Regions from separate parts of the Vibrio tasmaniensis genome, predicted to be linked through region 2. Evidence: predicted binding sites of a transcription regulator. Region 2 holds the regulator's gene; each other region holds the start of a gene.

Evidence for each region. The regulator PurR, encoded in region 2, represses purine synthesis genes. The targets are predictions, from matches to a motif close to TNANGNAAACGTTTNCNTNA.
Region 1: purE (5-(carboxyamino)imidazole ribonucleotide mutase) is a predicted target of PurR. The motif match lies at 5,457-5,476, and genes of this name have one in related genera.
Region 3: OCV44_RS03515 (NCS2 family permease) is a predicted target of PurR. The motif match lies at 2,273-2,292, and genes of this name have one in related genera.
Region 4: glyA (serine hydroxymethyltransferase) is a predicted target of PurR. The motif match lies at 3,771-3,790, and genes of this name have one in related genera.

What each region holds. Positions count from the first base shown of each region.
Region 1 covers NZ_AP025510.1:3,170,591-3,178,364, forward strand. The annotation lists rRNA gene OCV44_RS14140 (16S ribosomal RNA) at 1-1,552, opposite strand, end outside; gene OCV44_RS14145 (gamma carbonic anhydrase family protein) at 2,122-2,667, shown strand; gene OCV44_RS14150 (DUF1488 family protein) at 2,664-2,933, opposite strand; gene aroE (shikimate dehydrogenase) at 2,951-3,781, opposite strand; gene hemF (oxygen-dependent coproporphyrinogen oxidase) at 3,857-4,774, opposite strand; gene OCV44_RS14165 (L-threonylcarbamoyladenylate synthase) at 4,794-5,351, opposite strand; gene purE (5-(carboxyamino)imidazole ribonucleotide mutase) at 5,547-6,032, shown strand; gene OCV44_RS14175 (5-(carboxyamino)imidazole ribonucleotide synthase) at 6,038-7,168, shown strand; gene OCV44_RS14180 (DNA topoisomerase family protein) at 7,237-7,774, opposite strand, start outside.
Region 2 covers NZ_AP025510.1:1,185,563-1,193,336, reverse strand. The annotation lists gene mukE (chromosome partition protein MukE) at 1-205, opposite strand, end outside; gene mukF (chromosome partition protein MukF) at 186-1,523, opposite strand; gene cmoM (tRNA uridine 5-oxyacetic acid(34) methyltransferase CmoM) at 1,649-2,434, opposite strand; gene elyC (envelope biogenesis factor ElyC) at 2,550-3,356, shown strand; gene torR (two-component system response regulator TorR) at 3,453-4,166, opposite strand; gene torD (molecular chaperone TorD) at 4,454-5,101, shown strand; gene purR (HTH-type transcriptional repressor PurR) at 5,420-6,424, shown strand; cyclic di-GMP riboswitch class I at 6,595-6,680, shown strand; gene OCV44_RS05545 (TfoX/Sxy family DNA transformation protein) at 6,808-7,398, shown strand; gene OCV44_RS05540 (TVP38/TMEM64 family protein) at 7,553-7,774, shown strand, end outside.
Region 3 covers NZ_AP025510.1:744,112-751,885, forward strand. The annotation lists gene OCV44_RS03510 (aminoacyl-histidine dipeptidase) at 1-1,234, opposite strand, end outside; gene OCV44_RS03515 (NCS2 family permease) at 2,313-3,602, shown strand; gene OCV44_RS03520 (xanthine phosphoribosyltransferase) at 3,687-4,151, shown strand; gene frsA (esterase FrsA) at 4,241-5,494, shown strand; gene crl (sigma factor-binding protein Crl) at 5,638-6,027, shown strand; gene proB (glutamate 5-kinase) at 6,104-7,288, shown strand; gene OCV44_RS03540 (glutamate-5-semialdehyde dehydrogenase) at 7,381-7,774, shown strand, end outside.
Region 4 covers NZ_AP025510.1:2,445,135-2,452,908, forward strand. The annotation lists gene OCV44_RS10990 (proline--tRNA ligase) at 1-180, shown strand, start outside; gene OCV44_RS10995 (tellurite resistance TerB family protein) at 371-1,060, shown strand; gene OCV44_RS11000 (YaeP family protein) at 1,266-1,469, shown strand; gene OCV44_RS11005 (DUF4250 domain-containing protein) at 1,471-1,662, shown strand; gene OCV44_RS11010 (hypothetical protein) at 1,893-2,219, shown strand; gene glyA (serine hydroxymethyltransferase) at 2,465-3,715, opposite strand; gene OCV44_RS11020 (YitT family protein) at 4,063-4,665, shown strand; gene treC (alpha,alpha-phosphotrehalase) at 4,847-6,532, opposite strand; gene treB (PTS trehalose transporter subunit IIBC) at 6,654-7,774, opposite strand, start outside.

The DNA of each region.
Region 1 (7,774 bases), 1.2 Mb from region 2:
GGAGGTGATCCAGCCCCAGGTTCCCCTAGGGCTACCTTGTTACGACTTCACCCCAGTCATGAACCACAAAGTGGTGAGCGTCCTCCCCGAAAGGTTAAACTACCCACTTCTTTTGCAGCCCACTCCCATGGTGTGACGGGCGGTGTGTACAAGGCCCGGGAACGTATTCACCGTGACATTCTGATTCACGATTACTAGCGATTCCGACTTCATGGAGTCGAGTTGCAGACTCCAATCCGGACTACGACGCACTTTTTGGGATTCGCTCACTATCGCTAGCTTGCTGCCCTCTGTATGCGCCATTGTAGCACGTGTGTAGCCCTACTCGTAAGGGCCATGATGACTTGACGTCGTCCCCACCTTCCTCCGGTTTATCACCGGCAGTCTCCCTGGAGTTCCCGACATTACTCGCTGGCAAACAAGGATAAGGGTTGCGCTCGTTGCGGGACTTAACCCAACATTTCACAACACGAGCTGACGACAGCCATGCAGCACCTGTCTCAGAGCTCCCGAAGGCACACCTGCGTCTCCGCTGGCTTCTCTGGATGTCAAGAGTAGGTAAGGTTCTTCGCGTTGCATCGAATTAAACCACATGCTCCACCGCTTGTGCGGGCCCCCGTCAATTCATTTGAGTTTTAATCTTGCGACCGTACTCCCCAGGCGGTCTACTTAACGCGTTAGCTCCGAAAGCCACGGCTCAAGGCCACAACCTCCAAGTAGACATCGTTTACGGCGTGGACTACCAGGGTATCTAATCCTGTTTGCTCCCCACGCTTTCGCATCTGAGTGTCAGTGTCTGTCCAGGGGGCCGCCTTCGCCACTGGTATTCCTTCAGATCTCTACGCATTTCACCGCTACACCTGAAATTCTACCCCCCTCTACAGCACTCTAGTTCACCAGTTTCAAATGCAGTTCCGAGGTTGAGCCCCGGGCTTTCACATCTGACTTAATGAACCACCTGCATGCGCTTTACGCCCAGTAATTCCGATTAACGCTCGCACCCTCCGTATTACCGCGGCTGCTGGCACGGAGTTAGCCGGTGCTTCTTCTGTTGCTAACGTCAAGATGCGCAGCTATTAACTACACACCCTTCCTCACAACTGAAAGTACTTTACAACCCGAAGGCCTTCTTCATACACGCGGCATGGCTGCATCAGGCTTGCGCCCATTGTGCAATATTCCCCACTGCTGCCTCCCGTAGGAGTCTGGACCGTGTCTCAGTTCCAGTGTGGCTGATCATCCTCTCAGACCAGCTAGGGATCGTCGCCTTGGTGAGCCATTACCTCACCAACTAGCTAATCCCACCTAGGCATATCTTGACGCGAGAGGCCCGAAGGTCCCCCTCTTTGGCCCGTAGGCATTATGCGGTATTAGCCATCGTTTCCAATGGTTATCCCCCACATCAAGGCAATTTCCTAGGCATTACTCACCCGTCCGCCGCTCGACGCCCATTAACGCACCCGAAGGATTGTTAGTGTCGTTTCCGCTCGACTTGCATGTGTTAGGCCTGCCGCCAGCGTTCAATCTGAGCCATGATCAAACTCTTCAATTTAAGATTTTGTGACTCAACGAATACTGACTTCAAAACTAATATTCATGTAAACATGAACATGTAATTCTAAAGCTATTACCATTCCAACAGAATGGTAATGAATTGACTGTGCCAAATAACCGAAGTTATTCGTATTGGTCACTCAGTTCATTGAAATCAATTTTGTTACCGAAGTAACTGTTACTACCTAAGTAATAACGTTTTGATATTCATCAACGAGTGCCCACACAGATTGATAGGTTTAAATTGTTAAAGAGCTTTTCCTTTTTGAGCTTCGCTCAAATCGGACGGCCATTTTAGCGATTTAAGTTTTAGTGTCAACCACTATTTTCAAAACTTTTTTCAAGCGCTTAGCTTGGCTAATTTGACCTGCTGATTCGTGTTGGTTTCCTAAGAAGCCTTCCCGTTTCAACGAGGTCGCATTATAGAGATTTCGATCACACTGGCAAGCCCTTTTTGAAGTTTTTCTTACTTTTTTGATTGTTCGAGCGTTTTTTGTTCAGAACACCCCATTTCCACTAGTATTCTTCTTAATTAAAGGCTTAAGGTGCCTATATAAAGGAGGATTTATGAGTTCAATACGCAGTTATAAAGGAATATCCCCTCAGATTGGACAAGGTGTCTATATAGATACAAGTTCTGTTCTGGTTGGTGATATCAAAATCGGTGACGACTCTAGTGTGTGGTCTTTAGTTGCAGCTCGAGGGGATGTGAACCACATTCATATTGGAGATAGAACGAATATCCAAGACGGTAGCGTTTTGCACGTCACCCATAAAAATGCAGAAAACCCTGAGGGTTATCCTCTACTAATAGGTAATGATGTCACTATCGGGCATAAAGTAATGCTGCACGGCTGCACCATTGAAGATCGCGTACTTGTTGGTATGGGAGCTATCGTGCTCGATGGCGTGGTTATTAAAGAAGATGTGATGATTGGTGCTGGTAGCTTGGTTCCGCCTAATAAGGTACTTGAAAGCGGTTATCTATATGTAGGAAGCCCAGTAAAACAAGCACGCCCATTAAATGATAAAGAGCGTGCCTTTTTACAGAAGTCAGCTGACAACTATGTTCAGAATAAAAACGACTATTTAGATTCTGTGTTGCCAGTCTAAAGCACTTTGATCTGAATCCGATTAGAGGAGTCATACTCCTCTTCTTCTATTAACTCTTCAGCTAGCTCTTCAATATCAAAACGTAACTCTGAAAAGATAACTAAAGCTTGATCGCCTTCTTCTATATCTTTACCTGCCAATCGAGACAGCTCTTCAATAGACATAACACACTCAATCAATGCGCCAGACTGCTGTGCTGGGAAGATGATTGATTGATTTTCTTCATCCCAATCTTGGATATCAGGAAATAGAATTGATTGATTCATTTTTTATAAATACCTTGTTACATCTCTAGGTTTTTGCGTAGTTCTCTTAAAATCTGTTTTGTTCCTGGGCGAAGACCACGCCACAGCATAAAGCTCTCAGCTGCCTGCCCCACTAACATACCCAAGCCATCATAAGCAGTATGAACACCATTATCGAATGCCCACTGATTGAATACCGTGGTGCCCGATCCGTAAACCATGTCATAAACGGCGCTATTCGAATTGAAGATAATCTCAGAAACTTCAGGAAGTTGACCACTTAGACCAGACGAGGTTGAGTTAATGATGACATCAAACCCTTCATTAACATCGCTTAACCCCATTCCTTTGATGTTTCCATGTGAAGAAAACATCTCAGCCAGAAGTTGAGCCTTTGAACTGGTTCGATTAGCGACTACCAACTGTTGTGGCTTTTGGTCGAGTAGAGGTTGAATCACTCCTCGAGCAGCACCACCAGCACCAAGTAGAAGAACGCGAGCCCCTTCTAGGACTACTTGATGTTGAAGAAGATCTTGAACTAAACCTTCACCATCGGTGTTATCACCAATGATCTCTCCATCATCGAGCTTCTTAAGTGTGTTTACGGCACCTGCGAGTTCAGCTCTTTCAGTCAGGCGATTAGCGAACTGATACGCATCTTCTTTAAAAGGTGCTGTGACATTACATCCTCTACCACCTTCGCTGAAAAAGGCTTTCGCAGCAGTGATAAATTCACCATGTTCTGGCTGTAATGCTGTATAGGTAAGTTGTTGGCTGGTTTGGCGAGCAAATAATGTGTGAATGAATGGCGATTTGCTTTGCCCAATAGGGTTACCGAAAACGGCATAACGATCTACTTGCTGTGTCATATCCTTACCTAACAGAAATAAAAAAGGGTCTTCTATATAGATGACCCTATCACTATCCCTATAAGGAAGGAAGAACTACCAAACTCGAGGCTTTAGGTAGTCACTATAAAGCAGAGCTTCTGGTGAGCCCACTTGTGGTTCATAGCGATATTCCCAACGAGCCAACGGTGGCATCGACATCAATATAGACTCTGTGCGACCACCACTTTGCAGGCCAAATAAGGTGCCTCGGTCATACACTAAGTTAAACTCAACATAGCGACCACGACGATAAAGCTGGAAGTCACGCTCACGTTCACCATAAGGTGTCGCTTTACGACGCTCAACTATTGGTAGATAAGCGGCTGCAAAACCTTCACCGACAGCCTGCATATAAGCAAAGCTCTTATCGAAACCCCACTCATTTAAGTCATCAAAGAACAGACCACCAACACCACGTGTTTCATCACGGTGAGGCAGATAGAAGTACTTATCACACCATTCCTTGTGTTCTTGATAAACGTCATCACCAAACGGCGCACACAGGTCTTTAGCGGTTTGATGCCAAGATTGGCAGTCTTCATCGAAAGGATAAAATGGCGTTAAGTCAAAACCACCACCAAACCACCAAATCGGGTCTTCCCCTTCTTTTTCTGCGATGAAGAATCGAACGTTCGCGTGTGAGGTTGGGATATATGGGTTTTTAGGGTGGATAACTAATGAAACCCCCATCGCCTCAAACTTACGTCCGGCTAATTCAGGGCGGTGAGCGGTTGCTGAGGCAGGCATCGCCTTACCCGCTACGTGAGAGAAGTTAACCCCACCTTGCTCAAATACCGCACCGTTGGTCATCACACGAGTTCGACCACCACCACCCAGGCGCTCGCCAGGTTCACGCTCCCATGCATCTTCTTCAAACAGTGCAGTGCCATCAGCTTGCTCAAGCTGCTGGCAAATCGAATCTTGTAGGCTCAGTAAAAACTGTTTTACTGCTTCTTTATCAATTGCTGACATCTTTCTTCCTTTGCAGGGTTTAACCCTGTCTTAATATTTTCGACGTTTTTGCATCTCTAATTTCGCTTGGCTTCTCACGACCACCCGTTTGACCTTCGAGAATAGCCACCAAATGTTGACCCAGCTGCTGTTGAACTTCTTCAGTCGTCATACAAGGCGGCTCGCCAGTCAGGTTGGCACTGGTAGAGGTTAACGGCTTGCCGAACTCATTACACATTCTTTGAACCAAAGGGTGATCCGTCACTCGTACCGCGATGGAATCAAACTGGCCACTGACCCAATCAGTTACTTTACTACTGGTTGGCATAATCCAAGTGACCGGGCCCGGCCATGTTGCTTTTACGGTCGCTAACTGCGCTTCCGTCAACTGGCTTTCGTCAATATAGGGCAGCAACTGCTCGTAACTCGCAGCAATTAGGATCAACCCTTTGTCCATCGGTCGCTGTTTTAAATCGAGCAATTTCTTGATGGCTTGTGGATTATCAGGATCACAACCGACCCCAAAAACGCCTTCGGTCGGGTAAGCAATGACTTCACCTTGTTGTAATGCCTGCAAAGTATGTTGAAAGTTATCCACGGGTTGCCTCATTAATTCAGTTATCTAACTCACTAAGTGTACAAATTATCATTCACCGTGACTAAAGCTATTTGTTTATAAAATGTATCAATTAACAACTTACACTGACGCAAACGTTTTCCTTGAGCAATTTTACCCGTATAATGCGCGCAAAATATCTAATCACTAATTAAATCGTACCTGAAGGAGTTTGAGATGACTGTCGGTATTATCATGGGTTCTAAATCTGATTGGCCAACAATGAAGCTAGCTGCAGAAATGTTGGATCAGTTTGGCGTGGCGTACGAAACAAAAGTGGTTTCTGCTCACCGCACACCTCAGTTGCTTGCTGACTACGCAACCAGTGCGAAAGAGCGCGGTATTAAAGTAATTATTGCTGGTGCTGGCGGTGCTGCGCATCTTCCGGGCATGGCTGCAGCTTTCACAAGCGTACCTGTTTTAGGTGTTCCTGTTCAGTCTAAAGCACTGAAGGGCATGGACTCACTGCTTTCTATCGTACAAATGCCAAAAGGTATCGCGGTAGGTACTTTGGCTATCGGTGAAGCTGGTGCTGCCAATGCAGGCATCCTAGCAGCTCAAATCATTGGTACACACAATGAAGAAGTAATGGCAAAAGTAGAAGCGTTCCGCTCTGAGCAAACAGAAACGGTTCTTGCTAATCCTAACCCTGCAGAGGACTAATTCCCATGCATGTTCTTGTGTTAGGCGCGGGCCAACTTGCTCGCATGATGTCCCTAGCTGGGGCACCGCTGAATATTGAAATTTCTGCTTTTGATGTTGGCAGCAAAAATATTGTTCACCCATTAACGCAAGCGATTCTGGGCAACGGCTTAGAAAATGCGATTGAGCGTGCGGATGTGATTACTGCCGAGTTCGAGCATATCCCTCACGATGTTCTTGAGGTATGCGAGCGCAGCGGTAAATTCTTACCGACAACAGAAGCAATCAAAGCCGGTGGTGACCGTCGCCTTGAAAAAGCGCTGTTAGACGAAGCAAGCGTGAAAAATGCTAAGTACTACGTGATTAACTCTCGCGAAGACTTTGACGCTGCGATCGCTCACGTTGGCTTACCAATGGTATTGAAGAGCACACTTGGTGGCTACGATGGCAAAGGTCAATGGCGCTTAAAGACATTAGACAATGTTGACGCGACTTGGACAGAAATGGCTGAGTGCATTGCCGCAACAGACAACCAAGCCATTGTGGCTGAAGAGTTTGTTCCATTTGACCGCGAAGTATCACTGGTTGGTGCTCGTGGTACCAATGGCGAGATTCAAGTGTACCCACTGGCTGAGAATGTTCACACCGATGGCGTGTTGAGCTTATCTACAGCCATTGACGATATTGAACTACAAGAGCAAGCAAAAACCATGTTCATCGCAGTTGCAGAGCGTTTGGATTACGTTGGCGTACTCGCGCTAGAGTTCTTTGATGTTCAAGGTTCGCTGCTGGTGAATGAGATTGCACCACGTGTTCATAACTCGGGCCACTGGACACAACAAGGCGCTGAAACTTGTCAGTTTGAGAACCATCTACGTGCCGTATGTGGGATGCCATTAGGCAGCACTAAGCTGATTCGTCCAACCGCAATGATCAACATCCTTGGTGAAGATACCCTACCTGAAGCAATTCTTGCTCAAGGTGGTTGCCATGTTCATTGGTATGGTAAAGAGAAGCGTGCAGGTCGTAAGATGGGCCACATTAACGTGAGCGCTGACTACAACGCAGAGCTGCAAAGAGCGTTATGCTCACTGGCAGACATTCTCGACAAACAAGCCTACCCTGCTGTGCATGAATTCGCACAGCAACTGAAGTAAGCTTTCATTGTGGATTTAATATAAAAACGGCGCTCATTGAGCGCCGTTTTTGTGTCTATAACAGCAGGTTATTGAGATTGAATGTGGTGACACTTGCGATCAGCACATTGTTTCTTGGTTCCACTGGCTGTTTTCTTCTCAAGTAACAACGGGAACTGGCACTCTTCACAACGACCGAGAATAGGTGGTTGGTTTACTGCGAACTTACACTTAGGGTAGTTATCACACGCATAGAAGGTTTTGCCATAGCGAGATTTACGCTCAACCAAATGGCCTCTGCCACACTCAGGGCAAGCAACAAGTGGCTGCTCTTCAGGTTGTTCTTTTGGTTGGTCCAAAGATTCGATATGATTACACGTTGGGTAACTGCTACAACCAATGAACATCCCAAAGCGACCTTGCCTTAATACCAATTCGTTTTGGCATTTAGGGCACGGCACACCCAACTCTTTCACTACGTGACCATCGTTCTGATGCAGAGGCTTGATGTAATCACAGCTCGGATACTGCTTACAGCCTAAAAATGGGCCGTGCTTACCATGGCGAAGCTGAAGCTCTCCACCGCACTGTGGACATGGTTCATGCTCTAATGCATGTTCATGTGCT
Region 2 (7,774 bases):
GCGCTTTTACCAGTTCCGTATTGTAGCGTTGGTAAAAATGCTGAAGCTCAACTTCGAAATCAGAAAGCAACGCATGGTTATCTAGGTCTTCTGTTGAAACATGCTTGCCTGAACGCAGCATGCTGTCTAGCGCAGGGAACAATGGGTTCGCTATCGCTTTTACCAGTTTCTCTGGCATGTAATCATCAGTACTTGTTAATGACATTTGCTTGTACCTTTGCACCGAAATCGTTGATTGCCTGCCAATCTGGCTGAATAGCCTGATAGTCAGACTCTGAGTAACCTAAGCGAACGGCTTGGTCGACAACAATTCTGGCTAAATCAAAATGGTGTGTGCGAGGGTGCGCTGCGAGGTAATCACGCAGCACAAGGCCAAGATCAATTGGCGCGCCTTGCTGTTTGTGAGCTTTCAACATATCTGCGATTCGTTCTGAAAGTAGATCGTTCACTTGCTCAAACTCTTCGTATTCTACGTCGATTGGGGCTTGCCCCATCACTTCGTCATCACGGAGCACAAGTGCTTCATCGCGAAGATCCGTGAGTTTTTCTGCGTCTGCGTAGGTCAATAACCAAGGCGCATCAAAGTAGTCAGTGACTGACTGACGCAAGCGTTGGCTAAAGGCACGGTTTTTATCCATATCGATCGCGGTACGGATAAATTTATGCACGTGGCGGTCGTAACCGATCCACAAATCAATCGCTTGTTGGCCCCAACTGGTGATTCGGTCTAGCTTCATCTGCAAACCAAATAGGGTTTCACCTACAAACTCGAGTTCATCGTCACCGTAAACAATTTCTTGAATATCAAGTATCTGGGTTTGCAGTTCATCACCCGCCGCTTGCAAGGTGTCTTGCAACTCTTTTAGCGTGGCTGAGGTTTCCGATAGCAAAGACTCACAGTTATTAATTGCTTCTCGCCAATCTTTATTTAAAAGATCCGCAATTTGCTGTTTGACGGTTTGTTGCTGCTCATCCATAACACGTTGGTTAAGATCGATCTGATCAAAAATTTCACCAACAGAATATTTGAGCACGCCGTAAACATTCCTTCTCCAATGTCCCGGAGTTCCACCTTTCTGAGCGGCTTCAATGGCTTTTGCCATCTCATCTGCAACCATAGAAAGCTGGATAGACAGTTTCAATTTGGAAAACTGGCGGTGACGTAAGTAATAATCTGAGATACCAATCGCCAATGGAGATAAGCGATAAATGCTTGCACCATCCGTGATTTCGCTGGTAAAGCGGCTGATCAACTTCTGTTTAACCAACTCATTGATAGCATTGTTGGCACGAAACGCAGAGGCTTCGCCAGTATCTTCAAACAGTCGAGTGACAATGGTAAATGCATCGTGCAGTTCACCCTCGCCCAACTCTTCATCGAACCGTTCATTGCTTAGTACTGCGATAGCAATCAAAAATGCTAAGCGCTCTGGTGGCAAGTTTAATGAAAAATCATGCTGCTTGACCCAGCCCACCAACTCATCAATTGGCTGCTCTTCGGCAGTTTGAGTCATTTCACTCATTGTGGTTCCTGTTACTGTTCTTCGTCATATCAAATGTATTAGATATGAAGCCTATTTCTTTATAACGCGGGCTTGTTACGATTGCGCAGCGCATGTTGTGGCTTCTTTTACCACATTCATCGCTGTTATTGCGCAGGTTTTTGAGCCCAAACGTGAATATAACGACCTAGCGACAGATATGGCTCTTGGCGACATAGCTGTTTCTCTAGTTCCAACACATCTTCGAACTGGTAATCGCCCATGTACTCCATATTACCTATGTAGTCACTGAAAGAGCGAATGCCTGATTTACCACAGATATCTAAACCAGCGTCTTCTATCCATTGATAAACCTCTTCAGGCCTCAAGCCTTTTTGTGGTTGCAGCTTAAACCTTTTTCGATGTGGCATCCCATTCAATACATGAGGAATGTTGCCACAAATCACATTTTTCAGGACTAAACCATGGTGGTTGTAAAACATTATCGAGGCAATGCCACCGGGTTTTACTTGTCCCAACAACAAATCAAGAGCCTGTTTAGGGTCTGCTAACCATTCCATTACGGCATGAAACATCACAAAATCGACTTTCTCTTCGAGATGCTCTGCCACTTTTTGTACCGGAGAATGGATAAAACGATACTGCTCGAGTAAACCTGCTTCTGCGATGCTTTCTTCCGCTAGCTTCAACATTTCAGAAGAGAGGTCGCACAGAGAAACGTTGTGCCCTAGTGTCGCAATTTTTTGCGACATTTGAGCAAGCCCACCTCCGGCATCAAGTATATGCAGCGGCGAAGCGGATTGTTCAAATTTGCTCAAAGCTTGTTCTAAATCTTCCCATACGATGCACTGACGGATCTCTCCTTTGTCAGAGCCGTATATGTTTTTTGCAAATTTGTGGGCAATATCGTCGAAATTACGGTCTTCAGTCACGGCTACTTGAGTTATTATGTCCTATCGTGCCTGCTATTCTGTCACAGGAATTTCAGGAATAAAGAGGCGATGTCTCTTTTTACTACTAAGTGATGTTTTTTCGGACTATTCGGATATGTTTGAGCTGAAAAAAGTAGTGTCTTCGTTACTGATGCCACTGCCAGCAATGTTAATTCTCGCTTTTCTGGGTTTAGCCCTAGTGATGTTTACTGCAAAAAGGAAGACAGGTTGCCTAATTACCCTTTCAGCCCTCTGTGGTATTTTCCTAATCGCTTTCCAGCCTGTTTCTAGTCAACTTTTAATGCCAATGGAAAGGCAACACACCGCTTTTTTACCTATCGATGATACCGTCGATTACATTATGGTTCTTGGAAGTGGTCACGTTGTTGATGACCAAATCCCACCAACATCAGAACTTAGCCGCACCGGTCTGATGCGCTTAAGTGAAGGGATTCGTATCTTACGTCTTTACCCCGGAGCTAAACTCATTTTGTCTGGTTATGGCGCAGGCACTGAGGTGAGCAACGCAAAAATGATGGCTAAAGTAGCGCTAGCACTCGGCGTGGCAAAACCCGATATCATTCTGCTTGAAACTGCGAAAGATACGTGGGAAGAAGCTCGCCAAGCCGCTGCATTCGTTAAGAATAAGAAAATGGTGCTCGTGACATCAGCGAGCCATATGACTCGCGCCCTTAATGAATTCAATGCCGCGGGCATGAAACCATTACCAGCACCAACCAACTACCTTGCACAAGAAGGCATTGTTGAACCATGGAATAAGTATATGCCTAAGGCTATCTATCTCGAGCAGACTGAGCGCTATTGGCATGAGACGATGGGATTAGTTTGGCAAAGCTTGCGAGATTGGCTAGACACAAGTAATGACCCTGTCGAGAGCAGTACTCCGATGATAAACAATTAAAAAGTTCAGTAACAAAAAAACCGAGGCATCATTGATGTCTCGGTTTTTTTTACTTTCAAGTATCGTTACTGACTATAGTCGGTATCCAAAGGAAAGTTAGTCACCAGCGAACATGTAACCTTCACCGTGAACCGTCACAAAAATTTGTGGGTTCTTAGGATCAAACTCCATTTTTGCACGCATACGGCGAATTAATACATCGATAGTGCGGTCATTCGGCGCGTCCACTCGATGGCTGATCATATTCAAGATACGTTCACGACTTAAAACTTGGTTAGGGTAAGAAGAGAGCGCAACCAACAGTTCATATTCCGCTTTGGTCAATTTCACCGGCTCGTTATTCTTACTTAATGCACGGCGAGGTATATCAAACGTCCACTCACCAAAACGAACCACAGATTCGTCTCCTGCTTCTTCTACCGCAACCGCTGCTGTCTTACGAGCCGCCGAAATGCGCCACAAGAGGTTTTTAACTCGAACCAACAACTCGCGAAGTTCGAAAGGTTTAGTAACGTAATCATCAGCGCCCATTTCAAGGCCAACGATCTTGTCAATGCTATCCGTGCGTCCAGTAACTAAAATTATGCCAATGTCTGATTGACTGCGTAATTCGCGAGTTAGCATCAATCCATCTTCGCCTGGCAAGTTGATGTCTAACATAATGAGGTCAACGTTATTTTCTTCTAACATTTTTCTCATTTGAGCACCGCTTTCAGCTTCGCTCACTGTGTAACCTTCATTCTGGAAATATCCAACCAGTTTACTGCGGGTTACCACATCATCTTCTACGACTAATACGTGATAGCTCATCTACACCACTTTTCTTATTTAATAGTTTCATTGACCATTCTATTCATAACTCGTAACAATTCTAGTACTACAGAAGATAAAAGCCAGAAACATGATTTTTTTTTGATACAAGACAATCTTAAACCTTGCTATTTGTCGCCCATCGCAATTCAATATAGGTATTACTACTAACGAGTCACTTTGCGTTTCGCAAATAACCTTGTTATTCAGCCTTGGTGTACCTATACCCAAATCACTTGACGATGCTCGGTATACACACACCACAAGACTCAATCAGGATCTAAGAAATGAAAGATACGAAAGCGTTCAACGAGCAAAGAGCAGAAATATACTGGTGGCTATCACGCTTGTTCGCTAAAGAGCTCACTCAAGAAGAACTTGATCACTACCACTCTGTTGAAATTCGTTCTTTCCTTACAGGCTTAGGCGAAAATGAAACACTAAAGCCGGCGATTGATAGCTTAGTGGATGCACTAAACCGTCTACAAACACGTGAAGATGCTCAATTAGAATTGTCTGCTGACTTCTGTGACTTGTTCTTAAAAACAGATAAACATGGCGCACTTCCTTACGCTTCTATGTATATCGGCAAGACTGGCCTTTTAAACGATAAGCCAGCAAAAGATATGGAAGAGATCATGGCTAAACACAACTTAGTGGTTAACCAAGACCTAAAAGAGCCAGCTGATCACATTGCTATCGAACTCGACTTTCTAGGTAATCTCATCATTCGTTCGAACGAAACCGAGCTTGAAGAAGAACTAGAAAAATCCTTCGCAGTTCAACAACAATTTATCGAACAGCAACTGCTTACTTGGGTACCAAAGTTCAACGTTAAATGTCATGACGTTGACCCATTCGGTTTCTACGCTTCAGTCTCATCTCTGCTATTGGCATTCTGTAAACTGGACACTCAATACCTAGCTGGCGAATAAGCTTTTTTGACGAATCGATAAATAAATTCAATAGAATTGTGACCATTCACCCGGATTTCTGGGTGAATTTTATTGCGAGTAATTTCTAGTCAGTCTAAAATTGTGACCGCAAACGATAAAATATGAAACATTCACGAAATGCTACACTTAGTAAAGTTCAGAGCATTTTGGTGTTAATACAAGCCGCTCAATAGCGGTTTTTTGTTTTTTAGCACTTTAGTACCCAAAGAGCCCTACAAATTTAAGCTCTTAGTTAGGTAGCTTAACGGCTACTTCATTCCGTACTTTGGGAAAGTAGCTTCTAATTAGGATAAAAACATGGCCACTATAAAAGATGTCGCACGCTTAGCCGGCGTATCAACAACAACCGTTTCTCACGTAATCAACAAAACTCGCTTTGTTGCTGAAGCGACTCAAGAAAAAGTTAATAAAGCCGTAGACGAACTTAACTATGCGCCAAGTGCCGTTGCTCGTAGTCTGAAGTGCAATACAACACGCACTATCGGTATGTTAGTGACTCAATCAACCAATCTGTTCTTCTCTGAAGTTATTGATGGTGTTGAGAGCTACTGCTACCGTCAAGGTTACACTTTGATTTTGTGTAATACGGGCGGTATCTACGAAAAGCAACGTGACTACATTCGCATGCTTGCAGAGAAACGTGTAGATGGCATCTTAGTTATGTGTTCTGACCTAACTGAAGAACTAAGAGAGATGTTAGACCGTCACGCAGACATCCCTAAAGTTATCATGGACTGGGGCCCTGAAAGCTCTCAGGCTGATAAGATCATCGATAACTCTGAAGAAGGTGGCTACCTAGCAACCAAATACCTTATTGAGCGCGGTCACTCCAAGATCGCATGTTTAAGTGGCCACTTAGACAAAGCAGCATGTGTTGAGCGCATCGCCGGTTACAAACGCGCACTCAATGAAGCAAAGATTGCCGGTGATGATAATATGATCATTGAAGGCAACTTTGAGTGTGACACAGCTGTAATTGCTGCCGACCAAATCATCGAGATGGAAGATCGCCCTACTGCTGTATTCTGTTTTAACGACACCATGGCATTAGGCTTGATGAGCCGATTGCAAGAAAAAGGAATTCGTATTCCTGAAGATATCTCAGTGATCGGTTACGACAACATAGAATTGGCTGAATACTTCTCTCCACCGTTAACGACGGTTCACCAACCTAAGCGCCGTGTTGGTAAAAATGCATTCGAAATACTACTAGAGCGTATAAAAGACAAAGACCACGAAAAACGCGTCTTCGAAATGCACCCTGAAATTGTTGAGCGAAGTACAGTTAAAACGTTAAATTAATTGATGTAATGAGTTTAGTTTAATCAAGCGCACCTTTAGGTGCGTTTTTTTTCTCAACAAACAAAGTGCACTTGCATGCATAATTCAAAGATCATTAATTGAAGCAACGTCACATTTTGAAATAAGAAGTGTGAGCCTAATTCAACAAAAACTTTATTCTAATAACCCAGTCACGCACAGGGCAAACCACTTGAAAAAGTGGGACGCAAAGCTTCCGGCCTAAACCACTCGTTGGTATGGTAGCGGGGTTACCGATGGCAAAATGCAGTAACTACTAATACTTTAGTAATTTACAGCCTATTGACAATTTAATTGCAACATTTTGCTAATCTCTCGGACCTGCTTATTTGGTGGCGTAGTTCAAATACACCGAGATAAATAACATGGATAAACCGATACTAAAGGACTCAATGAAATTATTTGAGCCCCTAGGAAAAATTAAGTCACGCTCAATGTTTGGTGGATTCGGGCTTTTTGCTGATGACACAATGTTTGCCCTGGTTGTGAATGACCAGTTGCATATACGAGCTGACAAATGCACAACACAACAATTCGAACAACAAGGGTTTCAACCTTACGTCTACAAAAAACGTGGTTTCCCTGTCGTTACTAAATATTTCGCTTTACCTGAGAGCTTATGGCAAGACCAAGAAAAAATCTTGCAGCTTGCGACTACGTCTCTAGGTTTTGCTAAAGAAGAGAAAGCTGAACAATCTTCTGCTAAACCAACTCGACTCAAAGATCTGCCTAATCTTCGACTCGCCACTGAGCGGATGTTGAAAAAGGCAGGAATTGATTCTGTAGAACGTTTATATGAATCTGGCTCTGTAAACGCATTTAACGCCATCAAAGAATCGCATGCGTCTTCTGTCAGTATTGAACTGCTGTGGGCACTAGAAGGCGCGATCAATGGTACACATTGGTCTGTTATACCGCAGCAACGTCGTGAAGAGCTTATCAATAGCGTCAACTAACATTGTCAGTGCAAATTATCTAGATAACTAAGCCGCATTTTTGCGGCTTTTTTTATATCTGGTGAAAGTTATCCTATGCTTTGCCTGTCTATCTATACTAATGGTATACATTGAAAAACTAATGGTATGCATTGAAAATTTAGAGGAAGTACCAATGAGTAAGAAAATGATATTGGGTGTTGTGTTGGTCATAACCATCGTCTTGTTAGGCGTCAATTTTGGCCAGTACCTCACGCTTGAAAATGCAAAAGCCCAACAAGCTGTTTTAAATGACTACATCGAGAGCAATTTCATTGCCGCTGCCGCTATTTACTTTGTCGCGTATGTCATGATTACGGCTTTCTCAATTCCTGGCGCTGCCGTTGTTACGCTGTTA
Region 3 (7,774 bases), 440 kb from region 2:
TGATTTCTGAATCTGCGTCTGGTTTCCAACCTGGGTAAGCACCAGAGAACGCGATGTTAGCGCCTGCTAGTTCAGCAACAGAGTGCAGCATGCTTTCTACTTGGCTACGACCTGAATCGATCAAAGAACGGATCAGGCAAAGCACTGTGATTGAGTTCTCTTCTGTTGTGATAACACCTACGTTTAGAGACGTTTCAACAACACCTTCAATCTCGTCACTCATACGAATCACGCCGTTTGGACATGCGTTAAGTGCCGCGATAAAGCGAGCTTGGTCTGCTGACGCTAGTGCGCCCATTTCTACAGAAGCTTCTTCATTGAAAGTCACGATGCTGTCTTCTACTTTGCCTAGCTCTGTTGAAAGTAGCTCAGTGTAGTAGTTGTATAGCGAAGCCAGTTTCTCTTGGTTTGCTGCTGGAACCGCAACCGTTACGAAACCTTCACGAGGGATCGCGTTACGAAGGCTACCACCTTTGAATTCGACGATGCGAAGGTCTAGCTCTTTTGCGTGACCCGCTAGGAAGCGAGCAAGCAGTTTGTTTGCGTTTGCACGACCTGTGTGGATGTCACAACCAGAGTGACCGCCTTTTAGGCCTTTTAGCGTTAGCTTGCGTGTTACGAAGTCAGCTGGAATCGCGTTACGTGCAATTTCAAATGTCATTGCGCCGTCAATACCGCCAGCACAACCCATGTACACTTCGCCTTCTTGCTCTGAATCGGTGTTAAGAAGGATATCACCTTCTAACCAACCAGCTTCAAGACCGAAGGCACCAGTCATGCCTGCTTCTTCATCTACTGTTAGTAGAACTTCGATAGGGCCGTGTTGGATTTCGTTTGAAGCAAGAACCGCTAGGCAAGAAGCCATGCCCATGCCGTTATCAGCGCCAAGCGTTGTGCCTTTCGCTGTAACCCACTCACCATCAATGTATGGTTGGATTGGATCTTTAGCGAAGTCATGAACTGTGTCTTCGTTCTTTTGTGGAACCATATCGATGTGAGCTTGTAGCACGACACCTTTTTTGTTTTCCATACCCGCCGTTGCAGGCTTTTTGATGAATACGTTACCCGTTGGGTCGCGACGTACATCTAGGCCTTGCTCTGTTGCCCAAGCAATAATGTATTGAGCAAGCTCTTCTTCATGTTTCGAAGGGTGTGGGATTGAACAAATTTTATCGAAAAACTGCCAAATAGGGGCAGGGGACAATTTACTGATCTCAGAATGGAATTCAGACACGGATGACTCCTTTTTTATTTGATAACCATATATTTAGGTTTTGTATGGGTAAAAACCTAGAACAAAAATCTAAAATATGGGTCTGTTTTGATGGCAACAGCATACCACTTGCGCGTTTTGACGAGTAGCGGTTCTAAACTTCAAATACCTCAAATTTTGAAAGCGATCTTGTCCATCTGATCATAATTAAGCATATCGACGCTTATAAAAGGTGTAAGCAAACGTTTGTTTAATTCTGTTTTGTAATTAAATTACAAAAATGAGTTTGCAAAATAACCATAAATGGCCAAAAGTGTGACGTGTAGCAAATAATGCTTGTAATCTTTTTTCTTTCGGGTATATTAATAACCAACTTCTAAGGTGAAGAGTAAATGCTCAAAGGATGAGTCCGTTTTATCGCCTCCAAGGAACCGAGAAATCAAATTCGTTTTTTATTGATTTATTAAGGTGATAGTTATGAAAGGTTTACCATCTGCAATGTTCTGGCTTAACAGCTCTGTTTACACTAGCAACTTTGCATACCCTACTAGCTTTGGTTACTAATACCGTAAGCATGTAACTCGAACAGTTTTGTTCACCCCTATATATTGGAATTCTTTTACAGCCCTTTTGGTTGACAGATTCTACCGCCACTCAGTTTTGAGTGGCGTTTTTTTTGCCTGCTACTTTTCTAAACCGCTTATTACTTATCACTTATCACTCATCATTTTCCTGCTGTTCTGCATGGTTGTTTTTTAAACGCCGAAATATCAATTTGCGCCTTATTACTGATTCTGTTGAAAAATACGTAACTATTGTGAGTTTGAATTCAGAATTTATAAGCTAGATTCTCAATGAAAATAGCCAAGGGTAGAAAAAACAACCAACTAATTATATTGGATGTTTTGTTTTTAATTATTTGTTTTTAAACGCTATTTTACACTAATTCTTTGATTTTTAATTGCTTCGTTTAATACGGCATTCTGATAAATATCGATTAGAGCCTTAATTCTATCTGGAATTTGTTATTTGATAACTTTATAATCCACAGCCAATCGATTACGCAACCGTTTACTCTTTACCCTTATAGGATTCGATAATGTTCGAAAAGCTATTCAAACTCAGTGAAAATGGCACCAATGTGCGCACTGAAATCATCGCAGGTCTAACAACCTTCCTAACAATGGCTTACATCATTTTTGTAAACCCAATGATTCTAGCTGATGCTGGTATGGACCATGGCGCTGTATTTGTAGCAACCTGTTTAGCGGCTGCTATTGGCTGTTTCATCATGGGCTTTGTTGCTAACTACCCAATCGCTCAAGCACCAGGTATGGGTTTGAATGCATTCTTTACCTACGCAGTGGTTATGGGGATGGGTTATACGTGGCAAGTTGCTCTGGCAGCGGTTTTCGTATCAGGCGTGATCTTCATCTTCTTAAGTATCTTTAAGATTCGTGAATGGATTATCAACTCGATCCCTATGTCTCTGCGTGTTGGTATATCTGCGGGTATCGGCCTTTTCCTCGCGTTTATCGCGCTTAGTAATGCAGGCATCGTTGTTTCTAACCCAGCAACTAAAGTTTCACTGGGCGACATTACCGCGATTGCTCCTATCTTAGGTGCGCTTGGTTTCTTCCTTACTATTGCTCTTGTTCACCGTGGTGTGAAAGGTGCGGTAATGATTGCGATTCTAGCAATCACGGCTATCGGCATTGCAATTGGTGACGTTCAATACGGCGGCATCATGTCTACTCCACCAAGCCTAGCGCCAACGTTCATGCAGCTTGATTTCTCTGCTGTATTTGAAATTGGTATGATTTCAGTCGTATTCGCATTCTTGTTCGTCGATTTATTCGATACAGCGGGTACGCTAGTTGGTGTTGCAACGAAAGCAAACCTAATAAAAGAAGACGGCAAACTACCGCGCTTGAACAAAGCACTACTTGCTGACTCTACAGCAACGTCTATCGGTGCATTGCTAGGTACATCAAATACAACCTCTTACGTTGAAAGTGTTGCGGGTGTCGCTGAGGGTGGTCGTACTGGTCTAACAGCGGTTGTTGTTGGTATCTTGTTCCTACTGGCTCTTTTCTTCTCACCGCTTGCAGGTATGATTCCAGCCTACGCAACATCAGGTGCACTTTTCTATGTAGCAATTTTGATGATGTCTGGCCTAGTTGGTATTGATTGGCGTGATCTTACGGAAGCTGCACCAGTCGTGGTAACATGCCTGCTTATGCCGCTGACGTACTCTATCGCTGAGGGTATCTCACTAGGCTTCATCGCTTACGCTGCAATTAAGCTGCTAAGTGGTAAAGGTCGCGACGTTTCACCTGCTGTATGGGTAATGTCGGCTATCTTTATTCTTAAATATACTTTCGCTTAATCGTCTAGATTTCTGCTTAATCGCTGAAGAGGCTATGTTTGAAGTAGCCTCTAATAACATGACAAAATTATTAGGTTTTATACTATGAGCAACAAATTCGTTATCACTTGGGACAATATGCAGACTTACTGCCGTCAACTAGCAGAAAAGCAAATGCCAGCAGAGCAGTGGAAAGGCATCTGGGCGGTAAGCCGTGGTGGTTTGGTTCCTGGTGCAATCTTGGCTCGTGAGCTAGGTATTCGTCACGTAGATACGATTTGTATTTCTAGCTACGACCACGATCACCAACGTGATATGACAGTCGTTAAAGCACCTGAGGGTGACGGCGAAGGCTTCCTTATCGTTGAAGACCTTGTTGATAGTGGTGACACTGCACGTAAACTTCGTGAAATGTATCCTAAAGCGAAACTAATCGCAGTTTGTGCAAAACCATCTGGCGCACATTTACTAGATGAGTACATCGTTGATATCGCTCAAGACACTTGGATTGAGCAGCCTTGGGATACTAGCTTAAGCTTCGTTGAGCCAGTAAATCGCAAGTCAAAATAAGCGTAAACTTAGTTTTTTGAGAAATGACCCTTTATAGGGTCATTTTTTTTTATATTATTAGTGACAACCATTTCTTATTAAGTGTCCCAATGTCTGAATCAGAAGAAACGAGCTCGAACCTTTCGGAAACCTTGTTTGTAAAGCATAAGCAGGCTAAAGAAACCTCAATGCTGACGCGCTACATGCCAAGCTCAGAAGAGTTATTGGATGAGAAGCGTGAACAGCAAAACTCATCATGGTACCGAAACTTAAGACGTCTTCAGTGGGTATGGCAAGGCGTTAATCCAATAGAGCAAGAAGCGGTATTGGCCCGCATCGCGTCATCAGATAACTCTCGTACAACCGATGAGTGGCTTGATACGGTCATGGGCTACCGCAGCGGTAACTGGGCATACGAGTGGACCAAGCTGGGTATGCAGCATCAAAATCGCTCGAACGACAAGAGTGGCGAAGAGGTGGCGGAAGAACTGTTTTCTGCGTCTTTGTGCTTTAGCATTGCGGGCTACCCACACCTCAAGAACGACAATTTGGCGGCTCAGGCTCAAGTATTGGCGAACGCGGCATACTCTGAAGCGATTAAGCATACTAAGTTGATCGTCAAACAGATTGATATTCCATACCAAAACAAGAAGATCAAAGCGAACTTGCATCTAACCAAAACAGACAAACCACAACCGGTTGTGATTGTCAGTGCGGGTCTAGATAGTTTGCAAACGGATATGTGGCGTTTGTTTAGGGATTACTTAGCACCGAAGAACATTGCCATGCTAACGGTAGACATGCCATCAATAGGGCACAGTGCACATTGGCCGTTAACAGAAGACTCATCTTGTCTTCACCAAGCTGTTTTGAATGAGCTGCCTAACATCCCGTGGGTCGATCACCACAAGGTTGGCTTGTTTGGCTTCCGCTTTGGTGGCAATGCGATGGTGAGATTATCTTTCCTAGAGCAACATAAGCTTAAAGCGTGTATCTCTTTAGGCGCGCCTATTCACGATATCTTTGTTCATGCCGACAAACTGAAACAGATGCCGAAAATGCATTTAGATGTGTTGGCCTCGCGTCTTGGTAAGGGAGCGGTCGATATCAATAGCCTTTCTGGGCAATTGATGGCGTGGTCACTCAAGGTACAAGGTTTGCTGTCAAACAGTAAAACCAGTGTTCCGATCTTGGCATTGGCCTTAGAGGGCGACCCTGTATCACCTCCAATGGATAATCAACTGGTTGCTATTTACAGTGATTACGGTAAAGCGAAGAAAATCAAAGCTAAGTCAATTACACAAGGTTATGAGCAATCCCTCGAATTGGCGATAAAGTGGCTTGAGGATGAATTATTTAGATGACATTTCTCCTAAATTAGTTAAGCATGAAAAGTGTACAAAGTAAGTACCTGATACTCAGAGATAATTTATAAAATCCAATTGCGTAGTTTCTACGTATAACAGTCTGAGTAACGTCATTCTTAACATTGAAATGGAGATTCAATATGTCAGAAGTGACACAACAACCTACGCATTATCGCTTGTTAAATGTTTTAAAAGCTATTGGCCCTTACTTAAGAGAGCCGCAATCAGAAGAAGGCCACTATATTTTTGATTGCTTGTCTGTGTGTGTGAACGATAAAAAATCACCAGAAGAACGTGAGTTTTGGGGCTGGTGGTTGGCGTTGGATAAGTCGGAAGAAGGATTTTCGGCGAAGTACAACACGGGTAAATACAACATCGATGGTAACTGGGACCCTTTGCCATTACCTAAGAAGGCGGTCGCTGAGGTCTCTCGAACTCAAGAAGCCTTTCACCAAAAGCTGGTTGATGAACTTCAAAAGAAATTTGAAATCGGCGTTCAGTTAGACGAAGAGTCTGTCGAATTCGTCTGATTTTAAAGGTTACTCTTCTATATAAAGAAAAAAGGTGCGATTTCGCACCTTTTCTACTTGTGAATTCCCCTTTTGATTGCTAAAACATCACCTCTTATTTGTTTTATCCATAAAAGACTTCATGACAACAAATCATCAAAGCGGGACAACAACACAGCGTAAAACTGTCGTTGTTAAACTGGGTACCAGTGTCTTAACTGGTGGAACATTGGCATTAGACCGCGCTCATATGGTTGAGCTGGTTCGTCAATGTGCTGAATTAAAAAAACAAGGCCACTCTGTGGTTATGGTCTCGTCTGGTGCAATTGCAGCCGGACGTGAGCACCTTGGTTACCCCGCACTTCCCAACTCGATGGCAAGCAAACAGTTGCTTGCGGCAGTTGGGCAAAGTCAGTTGATTCAAGTTTGGGAGTCTTTGTTTGCTATCTACGGCCTTAAGATTGGCCAGATGCTACTGACTCGTGCTGATCTCGATGATCGCGAGCGTTTTCTTAATGCACGTGACACGATCAACGCACTCGTTGAACACGATATTATTCCGGTAGTAAACGAAAACGACGCAGTAGCCACCAACGAAATTAAAGTGGGCGACAACGATAACTTGTCGGCTTTGGTAGGTATTTTGTGCGGTGCTGATAAGCTTTTGTTATTAACCGACCAAAAAGGCCTGTTTACCGCTGACCCTCGCAAAGATCCAAACGCTGAACTCATCAAAGAAGTGAAAACCATTGATGACACACTGCGTAAGATCGCAGGCGGAAGTGGTACTACGTTAGGTACCGGCGGCATGGCGACAAAACTGCAGGCAGCTGATATTGCTCGTCGTGCGGGTATTGAAGTGATCATTGCTGCGGGCAGTGCTGAAAATGTGGTGTTTGACTCATTGAGTGATAACCCACAAGGCACGCGTTTCTTGCCTTTAGCGGAAGCGCTTGAAAACCGTAAACGCTGGATTTTAGCGGGCCCAGCTTCAGCTGGTGACATCGTGGTCGATGATGGCGCAGTCAATGCCGTTAACACCAAAGGCAGCAGCTTGTTGGCGAAAGGGGTTGTTCGAGTGAAAGGCGAATTCTCTCGTGGTGAAGTCACCCAAGTCACAGACAGCAAAGGCAAAGTGATTGCGCGTGGTATCGCCAGTTACTCAAGCCAAGACCTAGCAAAAATTGCAGGCAAGCACAGTAAAGATATTGGCGACATTCTTGGATACGATTATGGGTCAGAAGTCATTCATCGTGACGACCTAGTTGTGATTCAAGAGTAGTTCGTGATGGTAAGGCGATGCACTACGAATATACATAATCTTAAATCGCCTTTTTACATCCAAAGACAGACAGAACTTAGGGAGAGTTAAACGTGGATTTAACTAACATGGGTATCGCAGCAAAAGACGCTGCGTTCCACCTAGCGACCGCATCAACGGCGCAAAAGAACAAGGCATTGGCGATCATCGCTGATGAGCTAGAAGCAAACGCAGCAACGATTTTAGAAGCGAACGCAAAAGACATCGAACTTGGCCGTGAAGCGGGTTTAACTGACGCACTGCTTGATCGTCTATTGCTGAACGAAGAGCGTCTAACGGGTATCGCTAACGATGTACGTAACGTGATTAGCCTGAATGACCCAGTTGGCAGCGAGATTGACAGCAAGGTACTGGAAAACGGTATGTCACTGTCTCGTCGTCGTGTGCCACTTGGCGTGGTTGGTGTTATTTACGAAGCGCGTCCGAACGTAACTATTGATATTGCGG
Region 4 (7,774 bases), 1.3 Mb from region 2:
AAAGAACGCCCTGGTGTAATGTTTAAAGATATCGAGCTAGTGGGTATCCCTCACACTATCGTTATCGGCGATCGCAGCATGGACGAAGGCAACTTCGAATACAAAAACCGTCGCACTGGTGATAAAGAAGTTATCGCTATGGATACGGTTATCGAGCACCTTAAGGCTCAACTAGCTTAGTAACCCAGTTACTCGCTAGATAAACATTGAAAGGCTTCCATTTAGGAGGCCTTTTTTGTACCTACAGTCTCCCTTCAAACTCCCTTCTATTTATCAGTAAAGTAAATAACGTAAGTTAATCCCCTGTTCATCTTTAAATCCGTATATTGGGTTCATCAACTCTTTAGACACGATTACATTGGAGGTATCGATGGATATCAAAAGCTTACTTAACCAAGCACTTAAGTCAGATCTCGTTAAACAAGGTACTCAGAAGCTTTCCCAAGGCTCTTCAAGTTTAAGTGGCCTAACTCAAGGCGGCAGTGGTAAGAATATCAACAAAAGCACGCTCGGAGCCTTCGGCGCAGGCGCAGTTGGCGGCGGACTCTTAGGTGCGTTAATGGGCTCTAAGAAAACCAAGAAAATGGGTAAGAAAGCCGCTGGTATTGGTGGCGCAGCGGCACTTGGCGCACTCGCTTACAAGGTCTATAACGACTATCAGTCTAAACAAGGCCAAGCACCGAATTCCGAACAAGCTCAATTTGATGAGAACGACTCAAACCATAGTGTGCTGATTCTAAGATCGATGATTGCAGCATCCAAAGCCGATGGTCATGTTGATGAAGAAGAGATGGCAAAGATCGAGCAAGCGGTCGAAAACATGGGCGCCGATTATCAGCTGACCAAATTGGTGTCTGAAGAACTGCACAAACCACTCGATCCAAGTGAAATCGCTCAGCTCGCGACTTCACCTCAACAAGCGAGTGAGATCTATCTAGCGTCTTTGATTGTAGCGGATGAGCAAAACTTCATGGAGAAGGCTTACCTCAAAGAGTTAGCTAAGCAACTCAACCTTGCTGATGAGGTTACTTATCAACTTGAACAGCAAATCTCTGGTTAAGCGGTAATTATCAGGCTAATCCGTAAATATCTCGCTAAGCAGTAATATCAAACTAAGTAACAAGTTAGCAAAGTGATACATTGAGCATCAACAGAATGAGATATTGAGCAAGAACAATCTAACTCTGAACTTAGTCAGATCCACTTTGTTTTTGCTTATCTCTATGTGTATATTGAGAGCAGTTATCATTTGGTTAGGTATAAAAATGAAAGTATACGATTGTTGTGATTTGGTGCGTGAACTGTATTCTCAAATTGGCAGTGGCGACCAAGGCTATATCCCTAAAGCGATTACCTGCGCGGTAAAAACCTTGAACGACCTTGCTGCAGATGAGTCTTTTCCTAAAGAAGCAAGAGAGCGCGCTGCATTTGCCGCAGCGAACCTACTGATCTCAGATTACGAGGACTAACATGAACCTCGCTAACTTTGAAAAGATGGATCCTGTGATGTTGATGAGCATCGTCAACATGAAGCTGCGTGACGACTTTGGCGGTGATTTAGATCGAGTCGTTAATTTCTATGAAATCGACAAAGCTGCATTGACCGCAAAACTTGCGTCTGCTGGTTTTGAATTCCTTCCGGAAGCCAAACAGTTTCGATAGTCATTTAGAACACACTTAATTTTAAAGACCAACCTCTGTGTTGGTCTTTTTTGTTTGAGGTACGTAATAGGCCAAGACCAATAAACTTATTAGAAATTATCTGTTTGCGCCTATACTTTTATATCCTAGAGTCAGCCGACGCGCCTTGAATCAAAGCGTGTTGTTGTATAGGCTACTCCAAACAACATATAAAACTCATCACCAAATTCGATGATATCGAAGGACTAACAATGAAAAGACTCGGACTTTTAGCCGTTATCGCAGCCGTATTTACCGCAGGTTGCGCTTCAAATACTCAGCAAGACAACTTCCGTGAAGCCTCTTTTGAGCTGTGTAATACTGAAGTCGATATCTACTCTGTAAGCCATGATGAAAGAGTACGTATCGTCTGCTCTGACGGCTCTAAATTTGCCTTAAACAGTGAAGATACGCTAGAAATTATGCGCGATATCAACATCGACTATTGTGATGGTGAAGGCTTAGGTAAATTCAACGAAAGCCGTCACTACTACTCTTTCAAATGTAAGTCTGGCACCCTACTTAGCATCAAAAAGTAGAAGCGACAAAAAAAAGCGATAAAGTACAAAAGGGTTGATGTGAAAGCATCAACCCTTTTTAGTACCTGCCTTTCTGTATTCTCAGATAACCTAACTCTCATGCCTACAGATACAAAAAAGGTCCCAAAAGGGACCTTTTAAATCAATTTTCAAAGTAGTCGTTTGAAATTCTAGGAGAGCACGCGGAGCTTACGAATGTAAGTGAGCATGCTCGACAACGAAGTTCAAATTACTACGCAGAAAAATTAAGCGTAAACAGGTAGACGCTTACAAATTTCTAGTACTTTTGCTTTAGTTGCTTCGATAACAGACTCATCGCCCATGTTATCAAGGATGTCACACATCCAACCTGCTAACTCTTTCGCGTCTGCTTCAGAGAAACCGCGACGAGTGATAGAAGGAGAACCGATACGGATACCAGACGTAACGAACGGGCTACGTGGATCGTTTGGTACTGAGTTCTTGTTAACTGTAATGTTAGCTGAACCTAGTGCTGCGTCTGCTTCTTTACCTGTGATGTCTTTGTCGATTAGGTCAACTAGGAACAGGTGGTTCTCTGTAGAACCTGAAACGATGTTGTAACCGCGTGCTAGGAATTCAGCAACCATTGCTTTTGCGTTAGCAACAACGCGAGCTTGGTATTCTTTGAACTCTGGCTCTAGAGCTTCTTTGAACGCTACTGCTTTACCAGCGATAACGTGCATTAGAGGACCACCTTGGCCGCCAGGGAATACTGCTGAGTTTAGCTTCTTGTAAAGATCTTCGCCTTCGTTAGAAAGGATAAGACCACCACGAGGACCAGCAAGCGTTTTGTGCGTTGTTGTTGTAACAACGTGAGCGTGTGGAACTGGGTTTGGATAAACACCTGCAGCGATTAGACCCGCAACGTGAGCCATATCTACGAAGAAGTAAGCACCTACTTTGTCTGCGATTTCACGCATGCGCGCCCAATCACAAACTTGAGAGTAAGCTGAGAAACCACCGATGATCATCTTAGGTTTGTGCTCGATAGCTAGCGCTTCCATCTCTTCGTAATCGATTTGACCTGCTTCATCAATACCGTAAGGGATGATGTTGTAAAGCTTACCAGAGAAGTTTACTGGAGAACCGTGAGTTAGGTGACCACCGTGCGCTAGGCTCATACCTAGAACAGTATCGCCAGCATTCAGTAGTGCCATGTATACAGCGTTGTTTGCTTGAGAACCTGAGTGAGGTTGTACGTTCGCGTATTGAGCGCCAAACAGTTCACATGCACGTTCGATTGCTAGAGTTTCAACTTTATCTACGAACTCACAACCACCGTAGTAACGCTTACCAGGGTAGCCTTCAGCGTATTTGTTTGTAAGTTGAGAACCTTGAGCTTCCATTACACGTGGGCTTGTGTAGTTTTCTGAAGCGATAAGTTCGATGTGCTCTTCCTGACGAAGAGTTTCTTCTTGGATAGCTGCGAATAGGTCCGCATCGTAATCAGCAATGTTCATGTCACGCTTAAGCATCTGTATCTCCTGACTCAGATTGTACTGAAAGTTTCAAAAAAACCACACAATGACCGAAAGCAAACGTTTCCGTCACCGTTTTGATGTGACGCATTCTACATAATTTGATCTAGGTCATAAAGAGCTAATTGCAATTTTATCATGTAGTTTTTTCATAATCACAAATAAGATTCATCATGGTTATTCAGCTTATCCAACCAAAGATGACGCTTACTGTCAATTTTACGCTTTACACCCTGTAAAACGCAGATTACATAGGTTTACCTTAATTTTGCCCCTCAAGCTACCGAAAGCTAAGGTTTTTCTCTACTATGCACGCCTTTATTGGTTAGGTAATTATAAAAACGATGGAAAAACACTCACGTAAAGAAGATTGGGTAGCCATTCTTACTGGCACGTTTTTAGTGGCGTTAGGCGTCTTCTTTTTACAGTCAGCGAACCTGCTTACTGGTGGTACTACTGGCTTGGCTCTGCTTTTGAGTCAATTCTTACCTGTAACCTTCGGTATTTTGTACTTTGTTGCCAACTGTCCATTCTATTTATTAGCTTGGAAACGATTTGGCCGTAGCTTTGCCATTAGCAGTGCCATTGCTGGGGCGTTAGTGTCTGTGTTTGCCGACCATTTATACCTAGTTATCTCACTAGAAGTTCATAACGAGATCTATTGTGCTGTTGCCGGTGGCTTATTAATGGGCTTAGGTATGCTAATACTATTCCGTCATCGCTCAAGCTTGGGTGGCTTCAACGTATTATGTTTGTTTATCCAAGACCGCTACGGCATCTCTGTAGGCAAAACTCAGATGGGCATTGATGCTTGTATTCTGTTTGCGTCATGCTTCTTCGTATCACCTTGGGTAATTGCCGTTTCTGTATTGGGTACTGCGGTACTAAATATCGTGCTTGCAATGAATCACAAGCCAACTCGTTACTCGGTGAATTACGCGTCTTAGCGCTTATTACCTGCTCTGTGTTGCTAATATCTGCTGCTTTAGCTTCTCAACTATACAAGCAGAAACACGATGACCAAGACATCACTAAAACAAAAAGGCTTTGGGAGCACTCCAAAGCCTTTGTTGAAACCTAAATCTTTAGGGGAAACTGTGAATAAGGTTTATTGAAATAGCAACAAGGCTAATCTTCAATCAAGATAATACGAGTCTCGTAAGGACGTAAGACTTGATGATGTAATGCTACTGAAGCGTTCGCTTCTTGATAGTTAGACAGCAGACTCTTCGCTTTACTCATATCAAAACGTTCCGGTAAAACGCATTCCACCTCTTCACCATAATAGTTATTAATACACAACAAAGTCTGACTATCAGTCTCGCGAGAATATGCAAATACCGATGGGTGCTCAGGCAACAAATCGTTGTAGCTACCATGAGTAATCACGGGGACTTCTTTACGTAACTCAATCAAGCTCTTGTAGAAGTAAAACACAGAGTCTTTATCTTCTAGCGCTTGCTCAGCGTTGATCTCAGTGTAGTTATTCGCAACATCTAGCCACGGCTTAGCTTGTGAGAAACCTGCATGCACTTCGCTGTTCCATTGCATCGGCGTGCGAGAGTTATCACGAGATTTCTGCGCCAGAATCGCCATCATATCTTCATGACCCACACCATCACGGTTCACCATGATGTCATACATGTTGGTACTCTCAACATCACGATACTGGCTGATGTCGGTGTAACCCGGGTTAGTCATGCCAATCTCTTCACCTTGATAGATATAAGGTGTGCCTTGCATCATGTGAACCGAGGCGGCAAGCATCTTGGCTGATTCAACGCGATATTGTTGATCGTTACCCAAGCGGCTCACGACTCTTGGTTGGTCATGGTTACACCAAAACAGTGCGCCCCACCCTTTGCCGTTCAAACCGGTTTGCCAGTGATTGAAGATCGACTTGAGCAGTAAGAAATCAAATGGTGCATTGGTCCACTTCTCACCATTGGTGTAATCAACCTTAAGGTGGTGGAAGTTAAACACCATCGATAACTCGCTATTATCAATATTTGAGTACTGCTGACAATGTTCCAACGTAGTTGAAGACATCTCACCAACGGTCACGCTGCCGTATTTCTGGAATACCGCTTCGCTGATTTCTTTCAGGTATTCGTGCACTCGTGGGCCATCGGTATAGAAGCGACGACCGTCACCAATATCATCATTCGGGAAATCTTGCTGCTTTGAAATCAAGTTGATCACGTCCAAGCGAAAACCATCGACGCCCTTTTCAGCCCAGAAGCTGATGACATCTTTCACTTCTTCACGTACAACAGGGTTCTCCCAGTTAAGGTCGGCCTGTTCTTTCGCAAATAAATGTAGGAAATATTGCCCAGTGGCATCATCCATTTCCCATGCATTACCACCGAACTTAGACTGCCAGTTGGTTGGTGCTTGACCATTTACTGGGTCTTTCCAGATGTAGTAGTCGCGGTATGGGCTGTTTTTGTCACCCAATGCAGACTGAAACCACGCATGCTCGGTTGAAGTATGGTTGACCACGATATCCATCACGATACGAATACCACGTTGGTGCGCTTCAGCTAGCAACAGGTCAAAGTCTTCCATGGTGCCGAATTGAGGGTTAATCGCGTAGTAGTCCGAGATATCGTAACCATTGTCGATCATAGGTGATGCGTAAACTGGGGTTAGCCAAATCGCATCCACGCTCAAATGTTTGAGGTAATCCAGTTTCGAAATGATCCCTTTGATATCACCAGTGCCTTTACTGCCACTGTCACAAAAACTCTTTGGGTAGATTTGATAGATGGTTGCGGTTTTCCACCAACTTTCATCATGTTCAGTCATCGCCATCTCTAACACTCACTTACCAGAAAATATAAAATAAAAATCACCATGCAAATCATGGTCGAATAGCCGTTATAACTAAGAGAAAAAGCGATGACTCACTTGAAGTCATCGCTTGCTAAATACATTACGCGTTGGCGGTTTCTAACTCGCCTTTCATCTGTGCTCGTTTATAGAAGAACAATGTCAGCGTTATCGGCAGTGCAACCGCCACCAGCATCGCGACTAAGTAAATCGACCAATATTGAGGTTGAATCGATAAGATACCCGGCAAGCCACCAACACCGATACCATTCGCCATCACACCTGCGCTACCACAGATTGCGGCAGCAACAGCACTACCAATCATTGCGCTCAGCATTGGGAATTTGTATTTAAGGTTGATGCCGTACATCGCAGGCTCTGTCACACCTAAGTAGGCTGAGATTGCTGCAGGTACTGAAATGTCTCGCTCACCTTCACGCTTACTTAAGATAATGATGCCGACAACCGCTGAAGCTTGTGCGATATTTGATAGCGCAATCAAAGGCCAGATTGGCGTGCCACCTAAGTCTTGCATCAGTTGTAGGTCAACGGCGTTGGTTGTGTGGTGAATACCCGTAATAACCAAAGGTGCGTAAAGGAAGCCAAATACCACTGAACCCAGAATAGCAAAGTCGCCTGTCATTGCCGCTTTAGCCGCGAATGCCACACCATCGCCTAACATACGACCGAATGGGCCAATAAAGGCGTGCGCTAGAATCACAGACAAGATAATCGAAACAAATGGCACAACCACTAGGTACAAATAAGCTGGAACAATGCGCTTAAGGTTAGTTTCAATGAACGCCAAAGCCACACCCGCTAACATCGCAGGGATCACCTGAGCTTGATAACCGACTTTCTCAATCACGAACAAGCCAAAATCCCACACCTCAGGTACCGATTTACCTATCATGTAAGCGTTCATCAACTGTGGAGAAACTAAGGTCACACCAAGCGTAATACCCAAAATAGGCGTTCCGCCGAGTTTCTTAACCGTTGCCCAACACACACCAACCGGTAGGAAGAAGAAAATAGCTTCGCCGATCAACCATAAGAATGAGTGAACGGTTGCCCAGAATTGACTGATTTCAACTAAGGTTTTGCCGTCGAACATGCGAATGTCGCCAATCACATTGCGGAAACCAAGAATCAAACCACCAGTAATGATGGCTGGCAGCAGTGGTACGAAAATTTCGGCTAAATGGGAGATACCACGCTCAAGGA